Regions from separate parts of the Paenibacillus sp. J31P190 genome, predicted to be linked through region 1. Evidence: riboswitches for the same ligand, from Rfam matches in the RefSeq annotation. Region 1 holds a riboswitch; the other holds the start of a gene.

Region 1 (9,676 bases):
GGGTTGCGTGTGGCAAACTAATTTTTCGATCTATCTTTGCACAGTAAGAAGAGTAAATCTTATTGGCTATATTGTGTGCATAGTAATCGAAGAATGGTCTGCCTTCCACGGTACCCAATTTAATGATGATCGCTTACGTTCCCACTTGATGATCGACTTAGGTAAAGTTACATGTGTATGTGTTTGACATGTATTTGCTTTCGTCGATGAGGTATTCGTAACGCGATCACTCCATTCTTTTATCGATTACTTGAACACAGGCAGCCGGCCTGTGTTTTTTTATTTTTATAACAGTAAGGAGAGATCTTGCAATGAGCGAACAACTGTTTAAAGTTAACGGAATCGAACTTTGTGCAGAAAGCTTCGGCAACCCGGAACACCCGGCTATATTACTGATCATGGGAGCTCAAGCGTCCATGGTTTGGTGGGAAGAAGACTTCTGTAAACGTCTAGCCGCCAAAGGACACTTTATCATTCGTTACGATAATCGTGATGTCGGTCGGTCCATCACCTACGAACCCGGCAATCCTGAATACACCTTTGACGATATGACTGACGATGCTATCCATATCCTCGATCATTTTGGAATCACACAAGCCCATATTATAGGCATTTCAATGGGCGGCATGCTGACTCAAATCCTGGCTTTGCGACATCCAGAAAGAGTTTTGACCGTTTCGCTACTCTCTACTTCGAATTTCGCCCCAGGCCTCCCACCGATGGAAGATAAGGTGATGGATTACTTCTCCAATGCGGCGGCGATAGATTGGACGAATGATGCGGAGGTCATTGCTTTTACGGTTGGCAAATGGAAAGTTCTCGCAGGCTCGAAGCATCCGTTTGATGAGAAAAGAATATATGATTTAGCTTCAGAAGAAGTCAAAAGAAGCCATAATATGGCGAGCATGAATAATCACGGGATGGTGACGGGGGGAGAATCGTATTTGGTACGAACAGGCGACATCGACGTCCCCGCTCTGATTATTCACGGTACGGAGGATCCAATTATACCTTATGAACATGGAGTCGCTCTTGCCTGCGCTATTCCCAAAGCGGTTTTACTGTCCTTAGAGGGGGCAGGTCATGAGATTCACCATGAAGACTGGGATACCATCATTGACGCGATTTCCAATCACACCCGATACCTTATCGTACCCGCTAATGAAGGAAGACTGTTGCCGTAACAGGCAGTTGGAGGTGAATACCCATGAATAGCCTGCTCTATTATTTAACCTTTGTGTCCGCAATGGGATCCGGTTTGCTTGCTGGCATATTTTTCACTTTCTCGGCATTCGTAATGACCTCGCTCGCTCGCCTTCCGGCAGAGCAAGGCATATCTGCCATGCAGTCCATCAATACGACTATCCTGCAATCGTTATTTATCTTAGTCTTCATGGGCACAACCTTTCTAAGCATCATCCTGGGAATAGCCTCATCCATCAAATTAGGTACGGTTGGAGCAGCATATGTACTTACAGGCAGTCTGCTCATCCTTGTCGGCACATTTCTGGTGACAATCGTATTTAACGTACCGCTAAACGATACCTTAGCCTCTGTGACTTCAGGGAGTTCCGAGGGAACCCGGGTGTGGAGAGAATATCTTGCCGGTTGGATGCCCTGGAATCATGTACGGACGATAACTTCAATCGCTGCTCTGGCTTGTTTTATCATCGCTCTTCGCAAGTGGTAGGCTCTATGTTGAATTCGTCAGCCTAAATAACACGCCCGTCAGTTGGAGAGGGATTCAACTTATGAGAAACAATACTTCAGGAGCTGCTTTGAAGCAGCTCCTTTTTGAACTCATTGAAGTAATGGGCAGATTGCGTAGCAACAAAAGTAAATTTGTGGTATGTATAGAATTAATTTATAAATGAACTGGTGGTGTAATTGAGATGCACTGTGATCAATTCATTGAAGCTACTCACTCACTCTTCGGTGACTTATTGACCAACATTTGATGAAGGAGAAGAATATGCGTATTACAATTTTGGTCCTCAGATGATATACCGTATTGGTTTTTCAACGAATATTACACCAGATATCGTACGTCAAGCTGCTGCAAACAAGGTCGATCTAATCGTTACGCATCATGATGCTTGGGATTTAAAGGTCAACCAAATTATTCAAACTTCTTATCATAATGAAGGTAGGAGTATACCCGGAGTAGGTATATTCAAAGAGCCATTAACGTTTGAAGCGTTGAATGAACGGGTAACAACCGTATTAAAAGAAAGTGTTAAGTCATGGAAGAATTCTAAAAAACGAATAAGCAAAGTGGGCATTATTACGGGAGCTGGAAACTCAACTAACAATATCCTCGACGCGTTAAAATTGGGATGCGATGCCTACTTAACAGGTGAAAAAACATTGTATTCGGTACAATATGCTCAATATGTTGGAATGAATATGATAGTCGTAAGCCATACGTTTACTGAAATATTTGGGGTAAGATCATTGGTTGAACAGATCAGAATAAAGTTTAATTATCTCGAAATCATCGAGCTGTCTGAAGAGCATTTTGAATAGTCATGGTGATAAAAAATGGGGTATGCCAGCAGGAGCTATGGAACTAGATGAATCTGTGTTTGATGCCATGAAACGTGAGGTCAAAGAAGAAACAGGGCTTGATGTTTTTCAGGCAACATTAATTGCTATTTATTCTTCTCCAACAACACAAACATTCACGGACCGTTGGGGGAACGAGCATCATGTAATTGAATATTTATTTCGGGTGGATATGTGGTCGGGTACTCTTGAAAAAGAGACAGATGAAAGTGTAGATGCTGAATTTTACCCTTTGGATAATTTACCAGAAGCTTCAAGTGAGCTTTTTGCAAGACATCATCAAAGAGTATTTAAAGATTATAAAAAGTTCGATGGAAAATTAATATTGGAATAGTTGTCGGTGCTCTAATTGATTATTACTTAAGATGATTCTGATCGGTGGCGCAATAAAAAATGAGAGCATAAATATACTTAAAACGGAAATATGTACGTATATTTCCGAAGTGTATCTATTAGAAAATTGAATCCTATAGTATAAATATAGAAAGCGCTATCAGAGGAGGGGCAACTAGAGCATTGAGCAGAGGGAGAATCTTGTTAAATTTCTATAGGGAAGATGAAACAGCGGGAATATGCCATCACCAGCAGGGAAATCGGTAATCGAAATGCCCTAGCTGGGAAGGGAATTTGGGTATATATCGGAAGAGTTAACTTCCAATATATCCAGTAATATGAGGAGGTAGAAAAATGAAAATTCAATATTTCTCTGCAGCTGAAAAGTGGACAGAGGCACTGCCCATTGGTAATGGCCGACTCGGTGCCATGATATTTGGCGGGGTGATGAACGAACATTTGCAATTCAATGAAGACACGTTGTGGTCCGGTTCCCCAAAGGACGGTAACAATCCCAGAGCCAAAGAAGTACTTCCAGAAGTCCGCCGTCTTCTCATGGATGGTAAATTCATAGAAGCAGAAAAACTGAGTAAGGAAATGTTGGGTCCTTACACACAATCCTATATGCCACTTGGTGACTTGCACCTTAAGTTTGATCACGGAAATCTTTACCAATCTTATCACAGGAGCCTATCTCTTCAAGAAGGAATATCACGTGTGGAGTATCGGATTGGCAATGTTACATACAGCAGGGAAATATTTGCTTCTCATCCGGACCAAGTCATTGTGCTTCGTTTGCGAGCAAGCAAAACGGGTATGTTGAATCTGCATGCTAGGCTGGATAGTCAGCTCCATTACCGTACGGATACAATAGGAAATGATCTGGTGCTTAAGGGAACTGCGCCTGAACATGTGGATCCGAATTACTATGCTACCGACAATCCGGTTGTATTCGGTGACCCTATAACTGCAGAAGCGATACGTTTTGAAGCCCGTCTAGGGGCAGTGCTGGATGACGGTATGCTGCAAGTCGATCATGACGGCATGCATATTCTTGGAGCTACGGGAGTCACTCTCTATTTCGTGGCAGAGACTAGCTTTAACGGTTATGACAAATCCCCCGGCAAGCAGGGGAAGAATCCTGAGCCTCTTGTCGCCCGATCGCTAGAGTTGGTGAAGGCGCAATCGTATGATTCACTGCGACGTAAACACATTGAGGATCATCAAGCTTTATTTAATCGAGTAGAGCTTAGCTTGGGTGAAACCATTGCGCCAGCCGATTTATCGACAGAAGAGCGGATATCCGAATATGGGGCCAAGGATCCCGGACTGGTCGAGCTCTTATTTCATTATGGCCGTTATCTGATGATTGCTAGCTCTCGTCCAGGCACACAACCGGCTAATTTGCAGGGCATCTGGAATAAAGAAATACGGCCGCCGTGGAGCAGCAACTATACGCTTAACATCAATGCACAAATGAATTATTGGATGGTAGAAACCTGCAATCTTGCGGAATGCCATGAGCCTTTTCTCAGTTTTATCGGAAGATTGTCACAAAACGGAAAGAAAACGGCAGATGTACATTATGGGGCTCGTGGCTGGACGGCACATCATAATACGGATATTTGGTGCCAAGCCTCACCTGTCGGCGATTATGGTAATGGAGATCCCGTTTGGGCATTATGGCCGATGGGTGGACCGTGGACAACACAGCATTTATGGGAGCACTATGCATTTGGCAAAGATGACACTTTCCTGCGCAGTTATGCTTATCCTATTATGAAAGAAGCAGCGCTTTTTTGCCTGGATTGGTTGGTAGATGACGGTTCTGGACGCTTGATTACCATGCCATCTACTTCTCCGGAACACAAATTTGTGACCGCAGAAGGAAAAGCCGGCGTTAGCGTGGCAGCCACCATGGATCTGTCAATCATTTGGGATTTGTTTACGAACTGTATGGAAGCATCAGTTATTTTGCAAGTGGATGCTGACTTCCGTCAAGAATTGGATGATGCACGAAGTCGCTTATTTCCGATGCAAATCGGCAAATATGGCCAGCTTCAGGAGTGGTCCCAGGATTTCGAGGACGAAGATAAGCATCACAGGCACATCTCCCATTTATTCGGCGTTTATCCTGGCCGTCAGTTGACACAGCATACAACACCAGAGCTATATACTGCAGCGCAGCAATCCTTGAATAGGCGCGGAGATGAGGGGACGGGATGGAGTCTCGGCTGGAAAGTGGGATTATGGGCCCGATTTGGCGATGGAAATCGGGCGCATAGCCTAATTGCCAATCTGCTTAGGCTTGTTAAAGATGATACGGAAAATTACCAAACTGGGGGTATTTATGCGAATCTGTTTGATGCTCACCCCCCGTTTCAAATTGATGGTAATTTTGCAGCTGCATCAGGAATTGCTGAACTACTGCTGCAATCCCATCAAGGATATCTTCACTTGCTTCCCGCTCTGCCTGATGCTTGGCCGACAGGCTTCGTTAAAGGCTTGAGGGCACGCGGAGGATTCGAGGTGAACATAAGTTGGAATAAGGGCGAAATTGTTCAAGCGGAGATTTATTCTCATTCTGGAGGGCTTTGCAGCGTTCAGATCGATGCTTTGATTAGGAGTGAATTTCTAACTGTGAAAGGAAAACGATATACGATTTCATTGAATCCGTTGAACATTCAAGAACATTGAATGTTTCCTGTGTAAATAACCTGTATAAAAGGTCCACAGGATTGGAAAAAGACACCTTATTCTGGGTGTCTTTTTTAGTTATCATCAGTCTATAGCTGACGATTGACAAAGACCGACCGTAGGTGAAACTGTACATTTCAAATACAAAATGATTGTCAAACAAAACGGGAGGGAGTAATCCAATCCTTGACCCTATGAGACCTTATGAATAAACCTAGAGGAATCAATAAATTGATATATCTAGGTTTATTTTATTTTTTGGTTGAAATGATTATGTTTTTCTTAAAATGAGATGTACGCTTGCGTATGGTCAAATAAGTATGCTCGATCCCAAATGTATCTTTTATCCTTGTTGTCTTTTAATGTCAGTACAACTTTTCCTATTAGATCCATTAATGCCGACTCAATTAATTCTAATCTCACGGGTCCCCATGCCTCTTGGTTTACTTGAGTGTAGTTCATACATTCCATTAAAGTCAGACCTTTCATTCGCTGAAAAAGAGCAACCCACATAGTTAAATCGCACTTCAGGGTTTTACAAGGGATCGCAAAATCCCTTAAGCCAACTGCTCCTGTAGTTGTGGTAATAGCAATTAGCCCGCAGATATCTGTCTTGTCTCCAAGTTGCAGCTTCTCTGTAAGCTCATTGTCAAATCGAAAACATTCTATGCGGGTAATCTTGCACTGCTGCAAGGATTCAAGACCAATCGTCGAATTTTTCAATTTTAGCAATGCACTACGAAGGGGATGGATATCCTGGTGATACTCAACAGTTTCATCCATCGTAAAATTGTTAGAAATCGTGAACGGCATCCTGTCCCTCCTTTAAACAAGTTAAATTAGTTCATGAAAGCAAAAATGACCTTCTCTAGAATCAGAGAAAGGTCATAAGAACTCAAAGTCATATCCTCACTCTTATCTCCCAGATTCGCTTTGCACAGCGTTTCCGCAAGAATTAGCACCGTGCATTCCTTTGATTAACAAAGGTTTGTCGGTTGCCGGGTTTCATCGGGCTAGTCCCTCCACCTACTCTTGATAAGAAAAATCAACATATTCGATTATTTTTATAATACTATAAAGCACTCTGATGTCAAGGAAATTCACTCTTTACTATTAACATCCATATACTCATGAGTGAGTTGAAGTCTAAAAATATTTTCAATTAGTAAGTGGGTATGATTCCCAATAGGGAACTAATTCGAAAAGAAATATTTAATTGCAAAAAGTATTTTTTATTAGCTTTTATTCAACTGATTTTGAACTTTTTTCCATTTTTTGGAGTCTTTTTCAAGGAAGCTGAAATAAGATATAGATTAAAAACTTGGGGTAAGAGACTCAAAGTACCCGTGTTGCATAAGGATGATATTTACGATTCTGTTGCTGTTTTCGTTAAAGAGCACGGTTCAAGAAACAAAATCTGCTTCGATGTTCTTTTTCGCTTTTTGATACATTGTATCTGCAGTGATGAATCAACCTGGTCAGAAAGACTTGATAAACGAAGCATCAATCCATTACCTAACCAATTAATAACTAATTTATCTGAGCTAAAAGAACACTATAAGGATTTGGGTCAAGAGTTTTTTGATGGAGAATTAATTTTGGATACTATTATACCCATAGATAAAAATGTTGAGAATATCCAATCTTTTTTGTTTGAAGCTATACAAAATATATCACCCTAACAGAGATCTATAGCTTCATTAAGATATGTTTAAAAGGGAGTTGTGAGTGTATTATGCAAAAAGCAATAATTGTTAGTTACTTGACCGACAAAAGAAATAATTTAGAAGAATTAAATGAATTGTTATCCCAGGGATGGAAAGTAGTAAGTCAGAGTTCTATGGGAGGTGGAGGAGTGAATACAGTTCATTCTCTCGTAATACTCGAAAAATAGCGATTCCGTTTACGAAAGATTATAGTTGAAGGGCTTGCTTCGCGGCAGCTCCTTTTTTATCTATTAAAGTAAAGAAAAATAGATAGAACAGTAAATATATATTGGATACAAATGGTAAATAATGTTAATATATAGTATAATGAGTTTGTTCCATTGTATAAATTTTAGCTTCATTGAATGAAACGGAAATTTTACATTATGTCAGTCAACATCCTTGTTCTCTGAATTAATAAAAACAGTTTCCGTTCAGCTAAGAACTTTAATTTAATGAATAAGGAGCAGTTTTGCATCGGCAGCTGCTCCTTATTGGTTTGTTAAATTGTAGGAAGTACACTTTATTTATAATTTATTTTTTAGAAACAATCCAGCAAATCCCTGAGTTTGCTGGATTTTTAGACTTCAAAACATATTTGTCAACTAACACCGTGCAAGGATACATCTGCAGCAGCTATAGAAGGTATGAGTCCGAATGGTATACCGTTGATAATCAGCACAAAACGGTTCGAAATGATCATGTGAGCACATGACGCTAATATATATAGGTAGTAATCGAGGCGGGAGAAGCAAATTAATCGTAATTCGAAACGAGGGGGTGTAAGAATTGCTAAGCAAAAATCATTTAAAACTTGTCGTAATCATTTTAGGTATAGTGGTTTTTAATATTGCGGTCCTTTCACCGGGGATTATAGGGATAGAGATCGGCGGTAGCGCTCTTGAAACTGCTTCAGGTGTGACAATAATTTTTGCCAGTATCCTCGCTCTATCGTACGCGACCAACGTGTTGATATTCAAGCTACCGTCAGTTAAACCAGTGAAAGAAATCAGGACTCACAATGAATATATAGATGCCCTTACTCATTATAAAGGAGTCAAAACTTTGCAGAGCGATATTGGGCTAGCCCTTCGGCAGCTAGAGCGCCTTAGAAAAAGAATGGAGACCCTGTTAGGACTTTTAAATCAAAGGTTTGATCCTAATGAACTCACTTATAAGAAATTCACTTCCGTGTCGCAAGAAGTAGAGAATTTGTTCTATCTCAACATTCGCAGCATACTGGGCAGAATGCATGTATTCGATGAGAACGAGTACAAGATTGTGATGCTCAAGGAATCGTCGAGGTTACCTTCGGATCTCATCGCAGAAAAGATGATGGTGTATAACGAGTTCCTATCATTCGTTAAAGATTCTCTCGGTACAAACGAAGAAATTTTGTTGAAAATAGACAAACTTTTAATGGAAATCTCACGATTGGACAGTTTAGAACTTGCTGACATAGAACAGATGCCGTGCATGCAAGAAATAGACTCGTTGATAAAACAAACAAAACACTATAAGGAATAAGAGGTGACTTCGATGAAAAATAAGAGAGGTTTGTTCCTCCTATCGGGTATTATCATTGTATTAGCATTCGGACTTGTGTATGCAGGTGTAAAACTGACTGCAAATCTTGGGAAATCAAGTAGTCAAGTCGCAGCAGAAAATGCTGGGGAACGTTTATCCGAACTTTACTCCGATATATCTATTGCCACGGATAAGCCTGTAAAGGGACAGATAGACCTTAATCCGGTTGATGTAGCTGAAACGCTTCCGGATATCTCGAAGTTTCCAATAACAGTGGGAAGTACAACGGATAATTTTGTTGAGATCTTCTCCTCTACAGAAAAGTCGGGAACCGGCGTTGATGGTTGGTTAACCGAAGTGGCAACGGAGTTCAATCAAGCCAAGATTGAAGTAAACGGCAAACCAGCTTCCGTGAAGATACGTAATATTGCTTCTGGTACTGCGACGGACTATATCAAATCCCGTAAATACATTCCTGACGCCTTCACTCCATCCAACGAGTTATGGGGAGAAATCGTAAAGGCAAATGGTATCAAGACTCAGCTAATTACGAAGCGTTTAGTAGGAAACGTGCCGGGGATCGTCATTTCAAAGGCAAAACATGATGCTCTGGTAGAGAAGTACGGGTCAGTGAATATCAAAACCATCACAGAAGCGATTTCCAATAACGAGTTCGCAATGGGATATACCGATCCATTCGCCAGCTCTACTGGTCTGAACTTTCTCGTTACTGCTCTGAACACCTTCGACAGCTCCAACATATTGGGGGAGAAAGCGGTTAAAGGATTCGAGAATTTCCAATCCAATGTACCGTTCACCGCGTCCACAACAATCCAAATGCGTGAAGC
Region 2 (9,676 bases), on a different contig from region 1:
CATCTGGTAATTTCACTTGTACAACCATTTTTGTTCCTCCTATAGGTTCATTTTTGAACGCAAAAAAGCACACTGCATCCCAAAAGGGACGAGTGCGCTCAGCTCGTGGTTCCACCCTAGTTCGATTCGCTGCATGCCCACAGGGGTAAGGCGAATCCTCATCAGCATTCGGTAACGGGAATGACTCCGGTATTGTATACTAACGATCCTGCAAGTCAGGTCGAATTCCACAACACGGCTACAAAGGGGTAAACGATCTGAATAGCTGAAGGAGATTGCAGCCGAGTCTCCTCTCTCTGAGCAGTTCTTACAGAAAGTTCATGTCTTTGATATTAACGCCTTCGATCATTATTATAATTGCCTCTTCGCTCAAGGTCAAGGGGACAGTTGATCTTGTTTCTTGGCTTCACCCAAGAAGATGTCACAAGTTCGACAATAGGAGCAGACCGTTGTTCGATCTTCAAATATTTGTCTAATCGTCTTGATGATCGTTAATTCGGGATCTCGTGTATGGATGTAGATATTTGCCGGAGATACCGTAATGAGTGTGCTAACAATCATGTCCTCGAAATTAATATCTTTTTCAAGTACTTCCAGCTTAAAGGTTGTATCGAATTCATTCGCGTCTATGAGTTCAAGCTGATCATTCAGGATGACAAACTCATGCCCGCCTTTATGTATAAGATGAGCAACGGGGATCTTGGCTTCCTGAATATAAACAAAGTACTGCAACAGAGAAATAAATTCTTGATACTGGCGATCCATCATGAATTCATCAATGGCATACTCAGCTATCTCTCGCAGCTCCTCCGTATAATCCTGTAAGCGAAATTTAAGGAAGCCATCTAAGCTTAACCGAGGGGTTTCCTCCAGAGTTTGCACGAGCTGCTCCGATAACATTTGTTTGCGGCGTTGTCTTGCTGAGCTGCCATTCAAAATAGGCAATTCCTCAATGACCGCCTCCGCACACATGGATTGCTTGCAGTACCCTTCAATGGCTTCCAAATCATCTATGGCTTCATATTTAAATTCTTTAACAATCAAATCACGCAAGATAAGCGATTCCTTCTCTGCGATGATATGATCAGCCAAAATGACAGCCAGTCCTTCCCTTAGTTCTTTGTGAACAGAAGATATTTCTCTTTCATTCATCCTCACTTCTATTCGAATGTACGCATGTGTATCATGTAGATCAAATGGGGCAGTTACTCCACTTTCAGCGATATGTAAAAGCTGCAGCTCACGTTCTATCTGAGCGCTTAGCGAACGTACATAGGCCTCATCGGCATTCATTACAACAATGGCAAACAGTTCCATAGACTAACTCCTTTCATCAATACGTCCTCCTCCTAAGAGTATATGGTCGATAGGAATCAGATATACAACGAACAATTTGCCATTTCCATTCATTAATTTTTTGTCAATTCTTTCGTTCATATATTCCAATCCCGCAGATATTTTATTTCAATCATGATGTTAAAATGGCACCACTCTACTTTTTCCTCCCTATTTTCATTTCTCTCTTTTAGCTTTCAACGGTCAAAAATTATTATCATCTTTACGGAGAAAGCTACCGAAGAAGTATTCGAAATATTGGAACGTATTCGCTGAAAAATTTCTCAATCTAAATATGAGGAATTAAACGGACAATCCGTGACCATTTAAATTGGACTGAGTGAGTATCGACCGGGAACTAGTAAAGAAACCTTATTCTCTGGCGCTGATCAATCGCTGTATACAGCCAAAATGACAGGTAAAAATTAAACGATCATTCATACGGCTCCGCTTAAGGAAGCAAACTAAAGCATCTAGTCGCAAAAGAAAAAGCCTCCAAGTTGGAGGCTTTTTTGTAGATATTATCCTAAGTATGACTCAAAAATACTTCTGATAAGTAAGAACGGAAGTGCACCAATGGAGACAAAAGCATAAAAAAATCCTTGAAGAAAATTTTTGAATAGTTTCACAAGAATCACTTCCTATCGTTTTTGTCTAAATTGTGAACTACTTCAATTGTACTCCTTTTTCAGAAAAAAACATGAAAATAACATTAATTTTTTCATAACTTGTTCAAGTAAAATTTGAAAGAACAAAGAATCCAAACGCAATTCCCGTCACCACCGCTCCTGCCACTGACGTAGCAATTCGAATCCAAGCAGTACTCGTTAATTTCGAGTATCTGGCACCTGTCACTGTTTCCGAATAAGGCTCCTTAGACGTCCAGGTTGACCACTCATCTCGATGTTGGTCACAAGTAGGCTCAGCTCTCTCCGTTGACGGATTTCTAACCGTTTGATCCTCTCGAGCCGCCTGTATTCACGAATGATCCGTTCGACTTGCTCCCTCTCCGCTTGATGACAGGGCGTCACCTCATTCGACGTCTGAGGATCAATTGTAGAATCTATAACCTTAAAACTTGAAAGCGAAACTCTGTGGAGTGATTTCGAACATTTAGGCTGCAAATCTGAGGATCGCGGGGAACGAGGGGCCGTTATTTCGATGATTATGTCGATACGGGACCCGTATGCGGAACGTAGGAACCCTATTTTGCCGTTTTACGTGTTTTTACACCTCGAAAGCGGGAAATAGAGGCTCCTCGTTCCGCGAAAACGTGAATTACGCGGTTTTGAGCAAAATAAAGCTTCTACGTTCCGCTAAAATCTGGTGATGCCGGTACGTGTTGAGTTTGGTAAACAGATATAAGAGAATATGTTCACAGGTGATGAACAATTATTGTTTGGCTACTTGGTAAAAGGAGCGGCAGTAAAAAAGAGAGCAGCCGCGCAGCTGCTCTCCAAATTACATTATTAGTTTTGCATCACGAAATCTTTATCAATAACTAGCGATTCGTCATCAAACACACGCAATGTTTGGTATTTCGTATTCCGCTGAGCTGGAATTTTACCTGCTTCGCGAATGATTCGCAGCGTGGAGTTAACGTTGACCTTGTGCGTTGTACCCGCCGCGGAGACTACATTCTCCTCAATCATCGTACTTCCAAAGTCGTTGCAGCCGTAGCTCAGCGTTTGTTTGCCCACTTCAGGTCCCATCGTCACCCACGACGATTGGAAGTTAGGAATGTTGTCGAGCATAATTCGGCTAATCGCCAACGTCTTCAAATACTCCTCAGGCGTGACTTTCTCTGCCTTCATATTCGTATTATCCGGTTGGAATGTCCACGGAATAAAAGCTAGGAAGCCTGGTGTATTGAGCTTCTGGAACAGAACATCATCTTGCGCATCACGGATACGCAGCATATGAAGCGCGCGCTCTTCCATGGATTCACCAAAACCGATAACCATGGTACCCGTTGTATGCATACCAATTTTGTGAGCGGTTTGCATAACGTCCATCCAATCGCGCCATGACCCTTTTAGCTTACTAATTTTGCGTCTCGTGCGATCATCCAGAATTTCTGCTCCGCCACCTGGCAAAGAATCGAGTCCGGCTTCGTGCAATTGACGAACGACTTCCTCTAAAGATAAACCATCTGAAACATCTTTCATTTTCATAATTTCAGCTGGCGAGAAAGAATGCATCGTAATATCAAAACGCTTCTTAATTTCTCGAAGGATATTCGTGTAATAACTGAATGGAAGGTTCGGATTTGTGCCGCCCTGCATGAGGATTTCGGTCCCATCTACATCCAGAGTCTCTTGGATCTTCTGGAAAATGGTTTCATCCGGCAAGACGTAACCTTCTGATGAACCGGGTGGCCGGTAAAACGCGCAAAATCTGCAATATACATCGCAAATATTCGTATAGTTAATATTCCGCCCAATGACGAAGGTCGTTACGGGATCGGGATGCCATTTCTTCATAATCTGATTAGCGGTGTCGCCAATCTTCTCTATTTGATCGGATTCGAACAGCGTAATACATTCCTCTACATCAATTCGTCCGCCTGACTGTGCTTTATATAAAATGCGATCAATCGGTTTCATAGGCTACCCACTCCTTTACTTTCTGAAGGCTTGTATCCACTCATCGTACCATATTCATGCCAAAAAAGCAGCAATATGCTGCTTTTACCAAGGCGTATTCCATTTCAAATATGACTAATTTTCGAATTCATGGAGGTCTAACCGCGGAGGGCTTGTTCCAAATCTTCAATAATGTCTTCGATATCTTCAAGACCTACCGAATACCGCACAAGACCGTCCGTAATGCCGCGCTGTAAGCGAACTTCCTTCGGCATCGAGGCATGCGACATCATCGCCGGATAGGACAAGATGCTCTCCACTGCGCCCAAGCTTACCGCAACGAGAGGAATACGCACTTTGCTTAATAGCTTTTTCGCTTTCTCGCCGGAACCAACATCGAACGAAACAACCGCTCCATAGCCTAAAGACTGCTTTTCATGAACGTCTCTACGAGGGTGGTTCGGAAGTCCCGGGTAGTAAACAACATCAATATCAGGCTGCTCTGAAAGCCAATTTGCCAGTCTCCGGGCACTAGTTTCGGACATTTCCATACGAGCCCGCAACGTTTTCATCCCACGGATCAACAACCAAGAATCTTGAATGCCGAGTACGTTCCCCATGCCATTCTGGATTTGTTTCATTCTGCGGCCTAGACTATCGTTAGCAACTACAGCCAGCCCAGCCAGAACGTCACTGTGTCCGCCTAGGAACTTCGTTGCGCTATGCAGCACAATATCAATACCCAGCTCGATTGGCCGCTGATGGTATGGGGTCATGAACGTATTATCCAGCATCGTAAGCAAATCATGCTCTTTAGCAAAAGCAGCGACTTCGGCGATGTCTGTAATTCGGAGTGTCGGATTCGAAGGTGTCTCGATAAATACGGCTCTTGTGTTAGATCGCTGTGCTGCACGTACTTGAGCGATATCAGTCATGTCAACGAATGTCGACTCAACGCCCATACGATTCATAATCGTTGTCAGCAGGCGATAAGTACCACCATAAACATCTTCGGTACAAATGACATGATCACCCTGCGATAATAGCATGAAGGCTGATGAAATAGCTGCCATACCCGAGGCAAAAGCAAATCCGCGTGTACCGCCTTCGAGTAATGCAATATAGTCTTCCAAGGCTTGACGGGTTGGATTGCCGGAACGGGTATAGTCATACTCCGGTGAGACTTCTAAGTCGGCTTGATGAAAGGTTGAGGCTTGATACAGAGGCACACTGGATGCCCCTGTTGCTTCATCGATCTCTCCACCGAAATGAATGAGCTTCGTTGCAAATTTGCCATGCGGCTTACGTTTGTCATCTTGTGGATGGCTCATGATAGCGAATCTCCTTCCAATTCGGCTTGCGCCTTACTGAGGGCATTCGAAAGATCCGCAATCAGATCATCAATATGCTCTATGCCCACAGAGAAGCGTAAAAGACGGTCATCTACACCGATTTGCTGACGAATTTCAAGCGGAATATCCGCATGTGTTTGTACAGCCGGATAGGTCATAAGTGATTCGACACCGCCTAGGCTTTCGGCGAAAGCAATGAGCTCGATATGACGAAGAATCGGTTCAATTAGTCTCGCATCCGTTACTTTAAAGGAGAAAATACCTGTGTTTCCACTCGACTGCTTGTTCTGAATCGCATAACCAGGGTGGGTTTCAAGTGCTGGGTAGTAAACTTCACCGATCAGCGGGTGTTCCAATAGGAACTTAGCGATTGCCGTTGCATTCTGCTCATGACGCTCCATGCGCAGCGCAAGCGTCTTCATTCCCCTCATAAGGAGCCAGCTGTCTTGCGGTCCAAGCACGGCACCAATGGAGTTATGCAGGAAAGCCATCTGCTCGGAGAGCTCTTTGCCCTTGGTCACGATGAGACCAGCGAGCACGTCATTATGACCGCCGAGGTACTTGGTCGCGCTATGAATGACGATATCAGCACCAAGCTCAATTGGACGTTGAAGATACGGCGTTAGTAAGGTGTTATCGACAATCGATACGATACCTTTCTTACGAGCCCATGTACACACAAGCTCAAGGTCTGTAATCATCATCAGCGGATTCGTCGGTGTCTCAATGACAAGCCCTTTGGTATTTGACTGGTAAGCCGCTTCCAATCCATCTAAATCGTTCGTGTCTACATACGTAGCGGTCACACCAAAGCGCGACATGATTTTCTCAAGCAGACGGTAGGTACCGCCATATAAATCCAAGGAAACAATCAGATGATCTCCTTGACTGAAATATGCAAAAATAGTCTGCAACGCAGCCATTCCTGAGGAACATGCAAAGCCCGCATCTCCTGACTCCAGCTGAGCAATAGCATCTTCGAGCACCTTGCGTGTCGGGCTTTTCGTACGTGCATAGTCGAATCCTGTACTTTGCCCAAGCTTCGGATGACGGAACGCAGTAGCTTGGTAGACTGGGAAGCTGATAGCTCCAGTAACGGGTTCTTCAATAGAGCCAATTTGGGCGAGACGACTTTCGATTTTCAACAAAGGGAGTTCCTCCTCAGGGTTATGGGTTCGAATTACAATTGCGAGCTTGCCAAGCTTTCGTTGATGTTAGCATTCAGTTCAAATGGCGTTTCTTGATAGACATAGTAATTCAACCAATTAGAGAACAGGAGATTTGCATGCGCTCTCCAAGTATTATAAGGCTGTCTACTCGGGTCGTTATTCGGGTAATAATTTTTGGGGATATCAATTGAAAGCCCTTTACTCACATCCCGATCGTACTCCCATTTTAATGAACAAGCATCATATTCCGAATGTCCTGTTACGAAAATATGCTTCCCATCTCTCGTTGCAGCGATATAAACACCAGATTCCTCAGATTCCGATAAAATCTCCAAATCCGGACATTGTTCAATGTCTTCACGACGAATATCCGTATGACGCGATTGCGGTACATGAAAGACTTCATCAAAGCCGCGCAGCAGCTTGGTATTCGGTACCTGAACGGTATGAGGAAATACGCCGAACATTTTATTCTCGAGCGCAAACTTTCGCACACCGAAATGGTGATACAAGCCAGCTTGAGCTGCCCAGCAAATATGCAAGGTAGAGGTGACGTTGTGCTTGCTCCAATTCAGGATTTGCGTCAATTCCTCCCAGTAATTCACATCTTCGAATTCCATCTGTTCGACAGGAGCACCTGTGATTATCATGCCATCCAGCTTTTCATCTTTAATATCGTCAAATGTTTTATAAAACATTTCCAAATGCTCGACGGAAGTGTTCTTAGAAGTATGAGTTTTAGGATGCAGAAGCACGAATTCCACCTGCAATGGCGTATTCCCGATTAAGCGCAGCAGCTGCGTTTCCGTCGTTTCTTTGGTCGGCATCAAATTCAATAAAGCAATCCGAAGTGGACGTATATCCTGGTGATACGCGACAGATTCGTCCATGGTGAAGATGTTCTCTTGGTTTAAAATTTCTTTGGCAGGCAGGTTGTCAGGAATCTTGATCGGCATCCTGTTCACTCCTCTTCATAAGTTTTAAATGGGTGAAAATGGGTAATAAATGCAAAAATGACCTTCTCTGGAATCAGAGAAAGGCCATGGAAAAGCAAAGTCAATGTCCTTCTCTTATCTCCCAGATTCGCTTTAAACAGCGTTTCCGCAAGAATTAGCACCGTGCGTCCCTTTGCTTGCAAAGGTTTGTCGGTTGCCGGGTGTCATAGGGCTAGTCCCTCCACCTACTCTTGATAAGAAAATGTAACGTATGCGATTAAAATTATCATACTATAAATTCACCCAAAGTCAAGGCATGAAACACTTGTCAAGCGAAAGAATTTGCAGCGGTTTGTCCCCTTAGGATACGGTTGATACAAAATGTCTCAAATAATAATGTTTAAGCCATCTTAAAAACGGGTTATATGATATTAAAACACTAATATATATAACAAAACTTTACTAATAAATCATATCTCATGAAAAGAGGTCACCTATGTCAACCCAAACGATCGATAACTTCTCCGCTTTTGCTTCATTAAACCGATTTTTCACTCTGATTGAAACCACAAAACCAACCATTCAGCAAGCAGAGGATGCTGCAGCCCTGTTATGCCGTATCTACGGTGCAAACAGTGAGGAAGAATTGCTGCAGCGCAGTGATCCTGAATTAATTGAGATTTACAAAGAAATTAAAAACAAAATTTTAAATGCCGCCATGTAAGCATGGCGGCTATTTTTTTGACACCGACTGAGCGTTATTCCCATACTTTATCTTAACAACACTTTACCAGTTTTCTGCAAACTTTTATGGCTTGAAACGTGATATATGAAGGGTTATACTAGACAAGTATTCGACACGGACTAAAAAGGAGGGCATACGTTTGGACGGAGAACCGAGGAGTAGAACCTGCAAGGATCTTAAACAATTTAATAGTGTAGGAATGCAGTCGGTTATTCCTTCATCCGGAGCCTTGCTCTAAATGATGAACTAACCGGCTGATTCCATTCAAAGGGGTGGATCAGATGAAAACACGGTGGGTTCAGAATGGCATTTTTACGTTGGTTGATGACGTGACTGTCGCCCTAACACCTCCAGAAAGAGGCTTTTATTGGATTGATGCAGGGGTAGAGGACTTAGAGATCCTTCAACCTTTGTTCCATCTTCATGATTTGGCCGTGGAGGATTGCTTAAGCGAAGAGGAACAACGTCCCAAAATTGAGTTCTACGATTCCCATTATTTTATCGTTATTAATAGTATTCGATTTGATGATGAAGAAATTTTCCTTCGCGCACTTAATCTATTTCTAAGCAAACATGTCATTATTACCGTTACTAGACAAAAAATTAATGAACTTCGAGCTTTGAAACCTTTTCTCTGGGAAGAGGAAGTAAACAGCGCCGATCGTTTCCTATACCATCTGGTCGATCTTGTCGTCGATAATTATGTGGCGGTCGGTGACCGTATCGAGGCCAAGATTGAAAAGCTGGAAGAAGACATCCTGGTGGCAACGAAGAAGTCGCATTTGAATGAAATTATCGGTCTTCGTTCAGAGATTCTATGGCTCAAAAAAGTGCTGGTTCCTCAGCGCGATGTCATTGGAACACTTGGCAAGAAAGAGCTTAGACTGATTGACCATCAGCTGCAAAAATATTTCGGAGACATTTATGAAAATGCCGTAAAGATCGTGGATACGTTTGATACGCTGCGCGATCTCATGGGTAACTTACGAGAAGCCTATCAGTCTAGCGTCGCTAACCGAGCGAATGAAATCATGCGCGTTTTCACAGCAACTTCGACGATCTTCATGCCTTTGACGTTCATTACCGGCGTATTCGGAATGAATTTTGATAACATTCTCGGGCTTCATGTGGCTCATGGCGATGAAATTGTGTTGGCGTTCATGGGTGCATTGGGCATAGGCATGTATGTATTATTTCGTAAAAAAGAATGGCTATAGATACTTTATGATCGTGGAAAGAGAGAGGGCTTCTTGGAGCAGAATGCTGCTATCAAGGAGCCCTTTTCATTACGTTTAAATCAACTTAATTTTAACGAATTTCCGTTTCCCCACCTGAATAATATCCCCATCCTTTGGGGTTATTTGTTCATGAATTTGCATGATCTTCTGTTCATTGATCTTCACTGCCCCTTGTTCCACACTGCGTCTTGCTTCCCCATTAGAGGCTTGCAGCTCGAGTGAAACAAGAAGCTTAATGATGGAGATTTGACCTTCTTCCAACTGGCTGATGCTTAGTGTCATTTCTTCGATGTCTTCGGGCAAAGCTCGCTTTTGGA

What was found. Region 1 has a riboswitch for S-adenosylmethionine ahead of AC58U0_RS29390 (hypothetical protein). Riboswitches for the same ligand answer to the same signal wherever they lie in the genome.
Positions count from the first base shown of each region.
Region 2: linked by a shared signal. The riboswitch ahead of metA (homoserine O-acetyltransferase MetA) and the one ahead of AC58U0_RS29390 (hypothetical protein) in region 1 are both predicted to bind S-adenosylmethionine.

Region 1 covers NZ_JCAUAS010000023.1:41,507-51,182, reverse strand. Annotated here, with positions in the region: gene mle (alpha/beta fold macrolide esterase) at 312-1,184, shown strand; gene AC58U0_RS29410 (anthrone oxygenase family protein) at 1,208-1,690, shown strand; gene AC58U0_RS29405 (Nif3-like dinuclear metal center hexameric protein) at 1,999-2,526, shown strand; gene AC58U0_RS29400 (NUDIX domain-containing protein) at 2,519-2,899, shown strand; gene AC58U0_RS29395 (glycoside hydrolase family 95 protein) at 3,253-5,595, shown strand; gene AC58U0_RS29390 (hypothetical protein) at 5,878-6,408, opposite strand; SAM riboswitch class I at 6,508-6,637, opposite strand; gene AC58U0_RS29385 (hypothetical protein) at 6,771-7,277, shown strand; gene AC58U0_RS29380 (hypothetical protein) at 8,091-8,828, shown strand; gene AC58U0_RS29375 (vWA domain-containing protein) at 8,841-9,676, shown strand, end outside.
Region 2 covers NZ_JCAUAS010000012.1:48,389-58,064, reverse strand. Annotated here, with positions in the region: gene thrS (threonine--tRNA ligase) at 1-28, opposite strand, end outside; gene ytxC (sporulation protein YtxC) at 376-1,317, opposite strand; gene mqnC (cyclic dehypoxanthinyl futalosine synthase) at 2,805-3,941, opposite strand; gene AC58U0_RS20895 (trans-sulfuration enzyme family protein) at 4,079-5,251, opposite strand; gene AC58U0_RS20890 (aminotransferase class I/II-fold pyridoxal phosphate-dependent enzyme) at 5,248-6,417, opposite strand; gene metA (homoserine O-acetyltransferase MetA) at 6,453-7,397, opposite strand; SAM riboswitch class I at 7,509-7,637, opposite strand; gene AC58U0_RS20880 (hypothetical protein) at 7,873-8,100, shown strand; gene corA (magnesium/cobalt transporter CorA) at 8,403-9,338, shown strand; gene tyrS (tyrosine--tRNA ligase) at 9,414-9,676, opposite strand, start outside.